DNA from 2 places in the Bradyrhizobium sp. 215_C5_N1_1 genome. Region 1 is predicted to be linked to the other one. Evidence: predicted binding sites of a transcription regulator. Region 1 holds the regulator's gene; the other holds the start of a gene.
What was found. Region 1 encodes PhoB, which activates phosphate uptake and scavenging genes when phosphate is short. Its sites were predicted from a motif close to TGTCATNNANCTGTCAT; they were not measured.
Positions count from the first base shown of each region.

Region 1 (5,083 bases):
CGAATTGACCTGATAGGGCTTGAGCACGTTGTGACGGTGCTCACCTTCCTTGTCGCCCATCGACACCCAGGTGTCGGTGACGACGCAGTCGGCCCCCTTCACGGCGGCCTCGGGATCGGTGCCGAGCACGATCGGCGCGCCGGTGGCCTTGATGAAGTCCCGCATTACCTTTTTCGGCGCAAGCTCCGGCGGCGTCGCGACATTGAGCTTGAACTTGAAGCGCTCGGCGGCATGCGCCCAGGACGCCAGCACGTTGTTGTCGTCGCCGGTCCAGGCCACCGTCCTGCCCTCGATCGGGCCGCGATGCTCTTCGTAGGTCATGAGGTCGGCCATCACCTGGCAAGGGTGCGAGCGCCGTGTCAGGCCGTTGATGACGGGCACCGTCGCATATTCCGCCAGCTCCAGCAGGGCCTCGTGATTGAGGATGCGGATCATGATGGCGTCGACATAGCGCGACAGCACGCGCGCCGTGTCGGCGATGGTCTCGCCGCGGCCGAGCTGCATCTCGGCGCCGGTCAGCATGATGGGCTCGCCGCCGAGCTGGCGCATGGCGACGTCGAACGAGACGCGGGTGCGCGTGGAGGGACGCTCGAAGATCATCGCCAGCGTCTTGCCTTCCAGCGGCTTCACCGGCTGGTGCGCTTTCTGCTTCGCCTTCATGGCGGAGGAGGCCGCGAGCATGCTCTTGAGCTCCGACAACGGGAGCTCGTTGATATCCAGAAAGTGCTTCGGGGACTTGCTCATCAGCTCGCCGCCCGCTTGGTCTGACTGGACGAGATCGCGGCGCAGGCGCGCTCGAGCCGCCCGACGCTGTCCTCGATTTCGGCTTCGGTGACGATCAAGGGCGGCAGGAAGCGCACGACATTGTCGCCGGCGCCGACCGTGAGCAATTTTTCGTTGCGCAATGCCGCGCCGAGATCGCCTGATGGCACCACGGCCTTGATGCCGATCAGAAGGCCTTCGCCGCGCACTTCGCTGACGATGTCAGGATAACGATCGATCACGGAGGCGAGCTTCTGCTTGAGCAGCAGCGACATCTTCTGCACGTGATCGAAGAAGCCGGGCTTGAGCATGACGTCGAGGACGGCGTTGGCAGCCGAGATCGCGAGCGGATTGCCGCCGAAGGTCGAGCCGTGCGAGCCGGGCCCCATGCCGGCAGCCGCGTCCGCGGTCGCCAGCACCGCGCCGATCGGGAAGCCGCCACCGAGCGCTTTGGCCAGCGACATCACGTCAGGCGTGACGCCGGTGCGGCGATGCGCGAACAGATCGCCGGTGCGGCCCATGCCGGTCTGCACCTCGTCGAACGCGAGCAGCAGGCCCTTCTCATCGCAGAGCTGGCGCAACGCCCTCAGGAAGGCGGGCGTTGCCGAACGCACGCCACCCTCGCCCTGGATCGGCTCGATCAGGATGCCGGCGGTCTGCGGACCGATCGCCTTCTTGACGGCGTCGATATCGCCATGCGGGACCTGGTCGAAGCCGTCCATCGGCGGGCCAAACCCTTCGAGATATTTTGCCGAACCGGTCGCGGCGAGCGTTGCCAGCGTGCGGCCGTGGAAGGCGCCTTCGAAGGTGATGATGCGGTAACGTTCCGGATGACCCTTGGAGAAGTGATGATGGCGGACGAGCTTGATCACACCTTCCAGCGCTTCGGCGCCGGAATTGCAGAAGAACACGAAGTCCGCGAAGCTTTCGTTGCACAGACGCGCGGCGAGCTTCTCGCCGTCCGGGCTCTGGAACAGGTTCGACATGTGCCAGAGTTTGGTGGCCTGCTCTTGCAACGCTTTGACCAACGCAGGGTGAGCATGGCCGAGCGCATTCACCGCCACGCCCGAGGTGAAATCGAGATAGCGATCGCCATTGGTCGCAATCAGCCAGCAGCCTTCACCGCGCTCGAAACCGAGGTCGGACCTGGCGAAAACGGGGAGCAAATGCGGCGCTGCGCTGTTAGTCATGACGATCACTTGAATGTTGCGGACGGCGTGAGCGTGCATTGCGCAACGCACCATTGACCGGCCCGGAAAACGAAACGTGCCGCCTTTTAAGGGCGGCACGCGAGACTATCTTATGCCTGGTGAAACCGGTGTCAATGCCGCCCGGAAAGCCTCGCGAAACGCAGAATCCGTAGTCTTGCGGTGGCGATTTTGCGTATTTCCGCCACGGAACATGTGGAAGCGAGTCGGCGGACTCTTGCGCGTGAGTCACGCCATATTGTAGCGTTTGGCTTGTCAGATACGACATCTCGTGCAGCAGTTCTGATCCTCTAAGTCCTCATGTACCGGCGTAAGCGTTCGGGCGCATCTGGTGCGCCCGGCGAGCCTTAAGGGATTCTGGCGGCACGGGTTTTTCGAAGCTTAGGCATTCGCCGTGCGGCCGCCAGGATGGCAGGCGCCGGCGAAGGAAAGGGTGCAATGACCGTTTTGACCTGGTCGGATGATCGCGTCGAGCAGCTGAAAAAGCTCTGGGAGGCCGGGCTTTCGGCCAGCCAGATCGCCGCTGAACTCGGCAATGTGACCCGCAATGCCGTAATCGGCAAAGTGCACCGGCTCGGCCTGTCGGGCCGCGCCAAGAGCCCTTCATCGGCAGCGCCGCGGCCGCGCAAGGCACGCCCCGCCCAGCACATGATGCGGGTGACCCGCCCGATCGCGCGCGGCAACACCGCGCTGGCGCAAGCCTTCGAAGTCGAGGTCGAGGCCGAACCGGTCACCTACGACAACGTCGTGCCGATGAGCCAGCGGCTGTCGCTGCTGGAGCTGAACGAGGCCACCTGCCACTGGCCGGTCGGCGATCCCTCGAGCCCGGATTTCTTCTTCTGCGGCGGCAAGGCGCTCTCCGGCCTGCCCTACTGCGCCCAGCACTCGCGCGTGGCGTATCAGCCCGCGGCCGATCGCCGGCGCGCGCCGGCGAAGCCGGGTCCGCGCTGAGGTATCGGATTAGCTGACTACGAAGACGGCGCCGTCACGCGATGACGGCTCAACTCACTCGGTGTCGTCCCTGCGAACGCAGGGACCCATAATCCCGGCGCGTAGTTATTGCGCGGGATGATCACTCCGAGTCTTCGCCAAACCACTCCCTGTGGTTATGGGTCCCTGCGTTCGCAGGGACGACATCGAGGATGCGGTGGCAGCCCGCTAAATCACGTCTGCCACAGCAACCCCTTACGCTTGCTCCGCCTTCGCAAAGCGATCGTCCAGTGCGTAGCCCGCGCCGCGGACGGTGCGGATCGGGTCCTGCTCGCGGCCGAGATTGAGCAGCTTGCGCAGGCGCCCGATATGGACGTCGACGGTGCGCTCGTCGATGTAGATGTCACGGCCCCAGACGCTGTCGAGCAGCTGCTCGCGCGAGAACACGCGGCCGGGATGCTCCAGGAAGAACTCCAGCAGGCGATATTCGGTCGGGCCGAGATCGATCGGCCGGCCCGAGCGCGCCACGCGACGCTTGTCGCGGTCGAGCTCGATGTCGCCATAGGCGAGCACGGTGGCGAGCCGCTCGGGGCTGGCGCGCCTGAGCAGGCCCTTCACGCGTGCCAGCAGCTCCGGGACCGAGAACGGCTTGACGATGTAGTCGTCGGCGCCGGTCGCAAGGCCCCGCACCCGCTCGCTCTCCTCGCCGCGCGCGGTGAGCATGATGATCGGGAGCTGCTTGGTCTCGGGCCGGGAGCGCAGCCGCCGGCACAGCTCGATGCCGGAGAGGCCCGGCAGCATCCAGTCGAGCACGATCAAATCGGGGATGTGCTCCTTGAGGCGGGTGTCGGCATCGTCGCCGCGCATCACCGTCTCGACGTCATAGCCGTCGCCTTCGAGGTTGTAGCGGAGAAGCTCGGTGAGAGCTTCCTCGTCCTCAACCACCATAATGCGTGCGCCCATGGTGTTCGTCGCTCCTTAAGTGTTCGGGACCGTCGTGGCGAAGGTCGTCATGTCGCCCTTCGGCCGCTTGTCGGTGATCGCCTGGCCCTCGATCATGTAGAACACGGTCTCGGCGATGTTGGTGGCGTGGTCACCGATGCGCTCGATGTTCTTGGCGCAGAACATCAGATGGATGCAGAACGAGATGTTGCGCGGATCCTCCATCATGTAGGTGAGGAGCTCGCGGAACAGCGAGGTGCAGATGGCGTCGACTTCCTCGTCGCCCTTCCACACCGCCATTGCCGCCGGCAGATCGTGCGCGGCATAGGCGTCCAGCACCGACTTGACCTGTTGCTGCACGAGGTCGGTCATGTGCTCCAGACCGCGGAACAGCTTGAGCGGATGGAAATCCGTCTCCAGCGCCGCGACGCGCTTGCCCATGTTCTTGGCGAGGTCGCCGATCCGCTCGAGATCGGTCGCGACGCGCATGGCGCCGACGATCTCGCGCAGATCCACCGCCATCGGCTGGCGGCGCGCGATGGTGAGAACGGCGCGCTCCTCGATCTTCTTCTGGAGCGCGTCGAGCTCGGCGTCGATGGTCACGACGCGCTGGCCGAGCGCGACGTCGCGGCGGATCAGCGCGTCGACGGAATCGACGATCATGCGCTCGGCGATGCCGCCCATCTCGGCGACCAGGCGCGTGAGTTCCTGGAGGTCGGTGTCGAAGGCCTTTGCGGTATGTTCAGAACCCATGTTCCGTCTCCTCAGCCGAACCGGCCGGTGATGTAATCCTGCGTGCGCCGGTCGGTCGGCGACGTGAAGATCTTGCTGGTGTCGTCGAACTCGATCAGCTCGCCGAGATACATGAAGGCGGTCTTGTCGGAGACGCGCGCCGCCTGCTGCATGTTGTGGGTGACGATCGCGATCGTGTAGTTCTCGGACAGCTCCTGGATCAGCTCCTCGACCTTGGCGGTCGAGATCGGGTCGAGCGCCGAGCAGGGCTCGTCGAACAAGATCACCTCGGGCCGCACCGCGACCGTGCGGGCGATGCAGAGGCGCTGCTGCTGGCCGCCGGAGAGCGACAGGCCGGAGGCGTTGAGCTTGTCCTTGACCTCGTTCCACAGCGCGCCGCCGCGCAGCGCCTTCTCGACGCGGTCGTCCATCTCGGACTTCGAGATCTTCTCATAGAGACGGATGCCGAAGGCGATGTTTTCGTAGATCGTCATCGGGAACGGCGTCGG
Region 1 is NZ_CP197228.1:8,540,806-8,545,888, forward strand. Features, by position in the region: gene argF (ornithine carbamoyltransferase) at 1-744, opposite strand, end outside; gene AB7G19_RS41235 (aspartate aminotransferase family protein) at 744-1,952, opposite strand; gene AB7G19_RS41240 (GcrA family cell cycle regulator) at 2,409-2,921, shown strand; gene phoB (phosphate regulon transcriptional regulator PhoB) at 3,156-3,863, opposite strand; gene phoU (phosphate signaling complex protein PhoU) at 3,879-4,595, opposite strand; gene pstB (phosphate ABC transporter ATP-binding protein PstB) at 4,607-5,083, opposite strand, start outside.

Region 2 (5,083 bases), 5.5 Mb from region 1:
ACAACCGCCCGCAGTTCAATGCGACCAACCGTGTGGTCAACAACGGCGGCAACAACTTCCGGGAGTCGATGAACCAGGCGCCCTCCATGGGCAGCGGAAACAATCACCGCGGCTTCATGCGCTGATCGCCACAAGCGAAACGACAAAGGGGCGGAGCGGCGACGCTTTGCCCCTTCGTCATGTTAGAAGGTCCGAAACCTAAGCAACCAGCTCGGCAAACAGATCCGCATCCACATTGCCGCCGGAGAGCACGATGACGACGTTCTTCCCGGCGACGTCGAGGCGGCCGGCAAGCAGCGCGGCAAGACCGACAGCACCGCCCGGCTCGACCACCAGCTTCAGCTCGCGATAGGCAAAGGCCACGGCCGCACCGACTTCCTTGTCGGATGCAGTCACGCCGCGCGCCAAGAGCTTGCTGTTGATCGCAAAGGTCATCTCGCCGGGGATCAGGGCCATCAGCGCATCGCAGATGGTGCGGCCCGCGGGCCCGTGCGGCTCGCGGTGGCCGGCGGTGAGCGAAATGCCGTGATCGTCGAACGCCTCGGGCTCGGCCACCACGATCTCGGCTCGCGGATAGCGCGCCTTCACTGCCGTGGCGACACCCGCGATCAGGCCGCCGCCGGAGGCCGGCGCCACCACGATGTCGGGACTGAGGCCGAGCGCAGCCATGTCCTCCGCGATCTCACGACCTGCGGTGCCCTGCCCCGCGATCACGAACGGATCGTCATAGGGCCTGACCAGCGTCGCGCCGCGCTTCTCGGCGATGCCGCGCGAGATCGCCTCGCGGTCGTCGCGGTCGCGATCGTACAGCACGACCTCGGCGCCGTAGGATTTGGTGCGCTCGCGCTTCGACAGCGGCGCATCCGCGGGCATCACGATGGTCGCGTGCATGTCGAGGATCTTGGCAGCCGCCGCCACGCCCTGGGCGTGGTTGCCGGACGAGAACGCGACGACACCGCCGGCGCGCTTGTCCTGCGGGATCGAGGCGACCTTGTTGAAAGCGCCGCGGAACTTGAAGGAGCCGGTGCGCTGGAGCATCTCGGGCTTCAGGAAGACCTTTGCGCCGACGCGCTCGTTGAGCACGGGAAAGGACAACAGCGGGGTGCGGATGGCGAAGGGCGCGATCACGCGTGCTGCTGCATCGATATCGGCAGGGCCGATCGGGAGGAGCTGTTCGGTCATGCCTAATGTTATCGCGCCGGACGAGGCGCGGGGCAAGATGGACCTTGGTTTTCAGGCTACGAAACTAACCTGCTCCGCCCCATTCCTGCCTGGAAGCACCGCGCCAACCGCCTTGATGCTGTCCACAAACGCCCTCGCCGAGGCCTCCCAGGTGTAATTGGCGGCGAATTCGACGCAGTCCTGCCGGGACACGTCGAGCGCCGCGAAGCAGGCGTTGCGCAGATCGTGATCGAGGGCGCCGACCGGTGCATCGCCGATCACGTCGCGGGGGCCCTTCACCGGGAACGCCGCAACCGGCAGGCCGCTGGCGAGCGCTTCCAGCAGGACCAGGCCGAACGTGTCGGTCTTGCTGGGGAACACGAACACGTCGGCCGCCGCATAGATTGCCGCCAGCGCCTCGCCGTGCTTCTCGCCCAGGAAGATCGCATCCGGATAGGCTTCTTCCAGTGCGACCCGCGCCGGGCCGTCGCCGACGATCACCTTGGTACCGGGCAGATCGAGATCGAGAAACGCCTCGAGATTCTTCTCCACCGCAACCCGGCCGACCGAGAGAAACACCGGCGCCGGCAGGCAGAGGTCGATCCCACGGGGGTGGAACAGGCTGGTGTCGACGCCGCGCGGCCACAGCACGACGTTGTCGAAGCCACGCTCGCCAAGCTCGCGAGCGAGCGCAGGCGTTGCCGCCATCACGGCGCGGCTGGGCGCGTGAAATCGGCGCAGCGCCCGCCAGATCAGGGATTCCGGAACCGGCACGCGGGCGCGGACATATTCGGGAAAGCGGGTGTGGAAGCTGGACGTGAACGGCAGCTTGCGCTGGCGGCAGTAGCGGCGGACCATCAGGCCGATCGGCCCCTCCGTCGCAATGTGGATGCTGTCGGGGCGCGCCTCTTCGATCAGCTTCGCGATTCGCGCCGGGCGCGGCATGGCAAGCCGCACGTCGCGGTAGCTCGGCATCGCGAAGGTGCGGAACGATTGCGGCGTCAGGAACGTGAACTCGACGCCGAACCCCTTGGCGGCGTCTGCGAGCTTGGTCAGCGTCCGAACCACACCGTTGACTTGCGGGTGCCAGGCGTCGGTCGCGACCAGGATGCGCATCAAGCGGCCCTTGCTGCGACCTGCGGGACTTGTGCCGGCTTCCGCGCCTGATCCGCCCAGGTGATGATCTCGAAATGACCATCGTCATGCTCGACCAGCGCCGTGCAGCTCTCGACCCAGTCGCCGCAATTCATGTAGCGGATGCCGCCCTCGTCGCGGATCACGGCATAGTGGATGTGGCCGCAGATCACGCCGTCGGCGTCGTGACGCCGCGCCTCGGCGGCGAGCGCCTGCTCGAACGCGCCGATATAGTTGACGGCGTTCTTGACCTTCTGCTTGGCCCATTGCGACAGCGACCAATAGGGCACCTTGAACATGCGCCGGAAGAAGTTGACGAAGCGATTCATCTGGATCGCGAAGTCATAGGCCTTGTCGCCGAGATGGGCGAGCCAGCGCGCGTTCTGCACCACGAGGTCGAAGATGTCGCCGTGGATGACGAGATAGCGCTTGCCGTCCACGCCGGTGTGGACGGTGTTCTCGACCACGTCGATGCCGCCGAAATGCGTGCCGTAATAGTTGCGCAGGAACTCGTCGTGATTGCCGGGAATGTAGATGACCTTGGCGCCCTTGCGCGCCTTGCGCAGCAGCTTCTGGACCAGGTCGTTATGCGATTGCGGCCAGTGCCAGCTCGATTTCAGCGCCCAGCCGTCGACGATATCGCCGACGAGATAGATCGTGTCGGCATCGTGGTAGCGCAGGAAGTCCAGCAGCAGATCGGCTTGAGAACCGCGGGCTCCGAGATGAACGTCGGAGATGAACAACGTGCGAAAGCGCCTTTCAGGGCTCTCGTCACTCACATCGTAACTTCCCATGCGACAGCCTGTAACAATATCCCGTGACAGGGGGATGACCAATGAACCTTTGAGGCACCCTCGGATACGAATCAAACCTCGCCTCGCCCGTCCCGCGAATATCAGTCGCATGCGACAATCAGGCGACATGACGCCGCAAGGGCCTCCGCAAGACCCCGGAACTGCATGGCTGAACAGGTTAATGGCAGCGGTCCCGCGCGCCGCTGGCGGTGCGCTCGCGGCCCGGATCAGTAAAATTTGTGGAAATGATGGATCGGCCCGTGGCCGTGGCCGACGCTGAAGCGGTCGGCGGCCGCGATCGCTGCGCTGATCCAGGCCTTGGCGTTCCGCACGGCGCGCTCCAGATCCTCGCCCCTGGCAAGCCCCGCCGCGACGGCCGAGGACAGCGAGCACCCCGTGCCGTGGGTGTTGCGGGTGGCGACCCGCGGCGCCGCAAGCGCGATCGTGTTGTCGGCATCGACGAGATAGTCGATGCTTTCGGCGCCCTCGCCGTGCCCGCCCTTGATCAGGACCGCACGGCAGCCCAGCCCCAGCAGCCGGCGCCCCTGGCTCTCGATCTCGGCCTCGCGTGTCGCGACGGGCTCGTCGAGCAGAGCCGCGGCCTCCGGCAGATTAGGCGTGATCACCGACGCCAGCGGCATCAGTTTTTTGCGCAGGGCTTCCACGGCCTCCGCGGCGAGCAGGCGATCGCCCGAGGTTGCGACCATCACGGGATCGAGCACGATATGCTCGGGCTTCCAGCGCGACAGCGCGCCCGCGATCGCATCGATGCTGGCGGCCTGCGCCACCATGCCGATCTTCACCGCGCCGACCTCGAGATCGGAAAACACGGCATCGATCTGCGCGGTGACGAATTCGGCGGGCACCGCGTGGATGCCGGTGACGCCGCGCGTATTCTGCGCCGTCAGCGCCGTGATCGCGGAGGCGCCATAGACGCCGAGCGCGGCAAAGGTCTTCAGGTCGGCCTGGATGCCGGCGCCGCCGCTCGAATCGGAGCCGGCGATGGTGAGCGCCACGGGCGTCGTCATGGGGCGATTTTCCGCTTCCTCGGGACCATAGTCCGTCCTAGCGCGCATGCCGGGGGGCGGCAAGTTCGCTTGCGCCCGAGGGCAGCAAGTTTGCTTGCTAAATCCGGCCGGTTTTGGCCTATTAGAGCGTTTTCGAGCGAAGTGGATACCGGTTCGCGTGAAGAAAACGCGTCAAAACTAGAATCTAGAGCCCCGTTCCGATTTCATCGGAGCGGAAATGGCTCTAGCCGCCAGATATGCCTTCGGAGTGACTGCAATGGTTCCTTTTTTCGTCCAGATCAAATGCAAGCTCGGCCAGTCCTACACGGTCGCCAACGCGCTTGCCGAAGCCGAGATCGCCTCCGAGATCTACTCCACGGCCGGCCATTACGATTTGCTGGTGAAGTTCTACGTCGACAAGGACACCGACATCGGCCACTTCATCAACGAGAAGGTGCAGGTGCTGCCGGGCATCCAGGACACCCTCACCATCATCACCTTCAAGGCGTTTGGCGCAAGCTAGGGTTTGCACTCACAGCGGGCCGGATGGGAAGTCCGCTTCCGAGACAGCGCAGCGGACCAATTGTGCTCAAAGTGAGTTCTTCGGATTTTAGCCATCGCACACATCATCCAGCGCTCGACACCCTCTCGCGCTGGCAAGGCTCAACGCGCTTCATCGATGACGACCGCGTCGAACTCCACAACAATACGGTCGAACGATTAATCCGCGGCATCGACCCGCTTGCCTATCTCAACGACGTCCTGACGAGAATCGTCAACGAACATCCAAGTCGCGACATCGACCAGCTACTGCCCTGGGCCTATCGCGAGCAATCCCTCAAAGCCGCGGCCTGAGAACGACGCTTCGCGAACAGGCCGTCGCGCCAATGTCCGGTCAAAAAACGGATAGTCTCCAAGTGGTTGGGGCCTTTGCATCGTAGCCCACGCGCTTAGGTCCGCGGAGGAACAATTCGGCGGCCCGATCGC
Region 2 is NZ_CP197228.1:3,074,453-3,079,535, reverse strand. Features, by position in the region: gene AB7G19_RS14425 (caspase family protein) at 1-125, shown strand, start outside; gene AB7G19_RS14420 (threonine/serine dehydratase) at 199-1,182, opposite strand; gene AB7G19_RS14415 (glycosyltransferase family 4 protein) at 1,234-2,277, opposite strand; gene AB7G19_RS14410 (UDP-2,3-diacylglucosamine diphosphatase) at 2,277-3,089, opposite strand; gene thiD (bifunctional hydroxymethylpyrimidine kinase/phosphomethylpyrimidine kinase) at 3,317-4,117, opposite strand; gene AB7G19_RS14400 (Lrp/AsnC ligand binding domain-containing protein) at 4,374-4,619, shown strand; partial or broken gene AB7G19_RS14395 (transposase domain-containing protein) at 4,742-4,951, shown strand.
Region 2: the regulator PhoB is predicted to act here: its motif matches at 3,113-3,129, upstream of AB7G19_RS14410 (UDP-2,3-diacylglucosamine diphosphatase).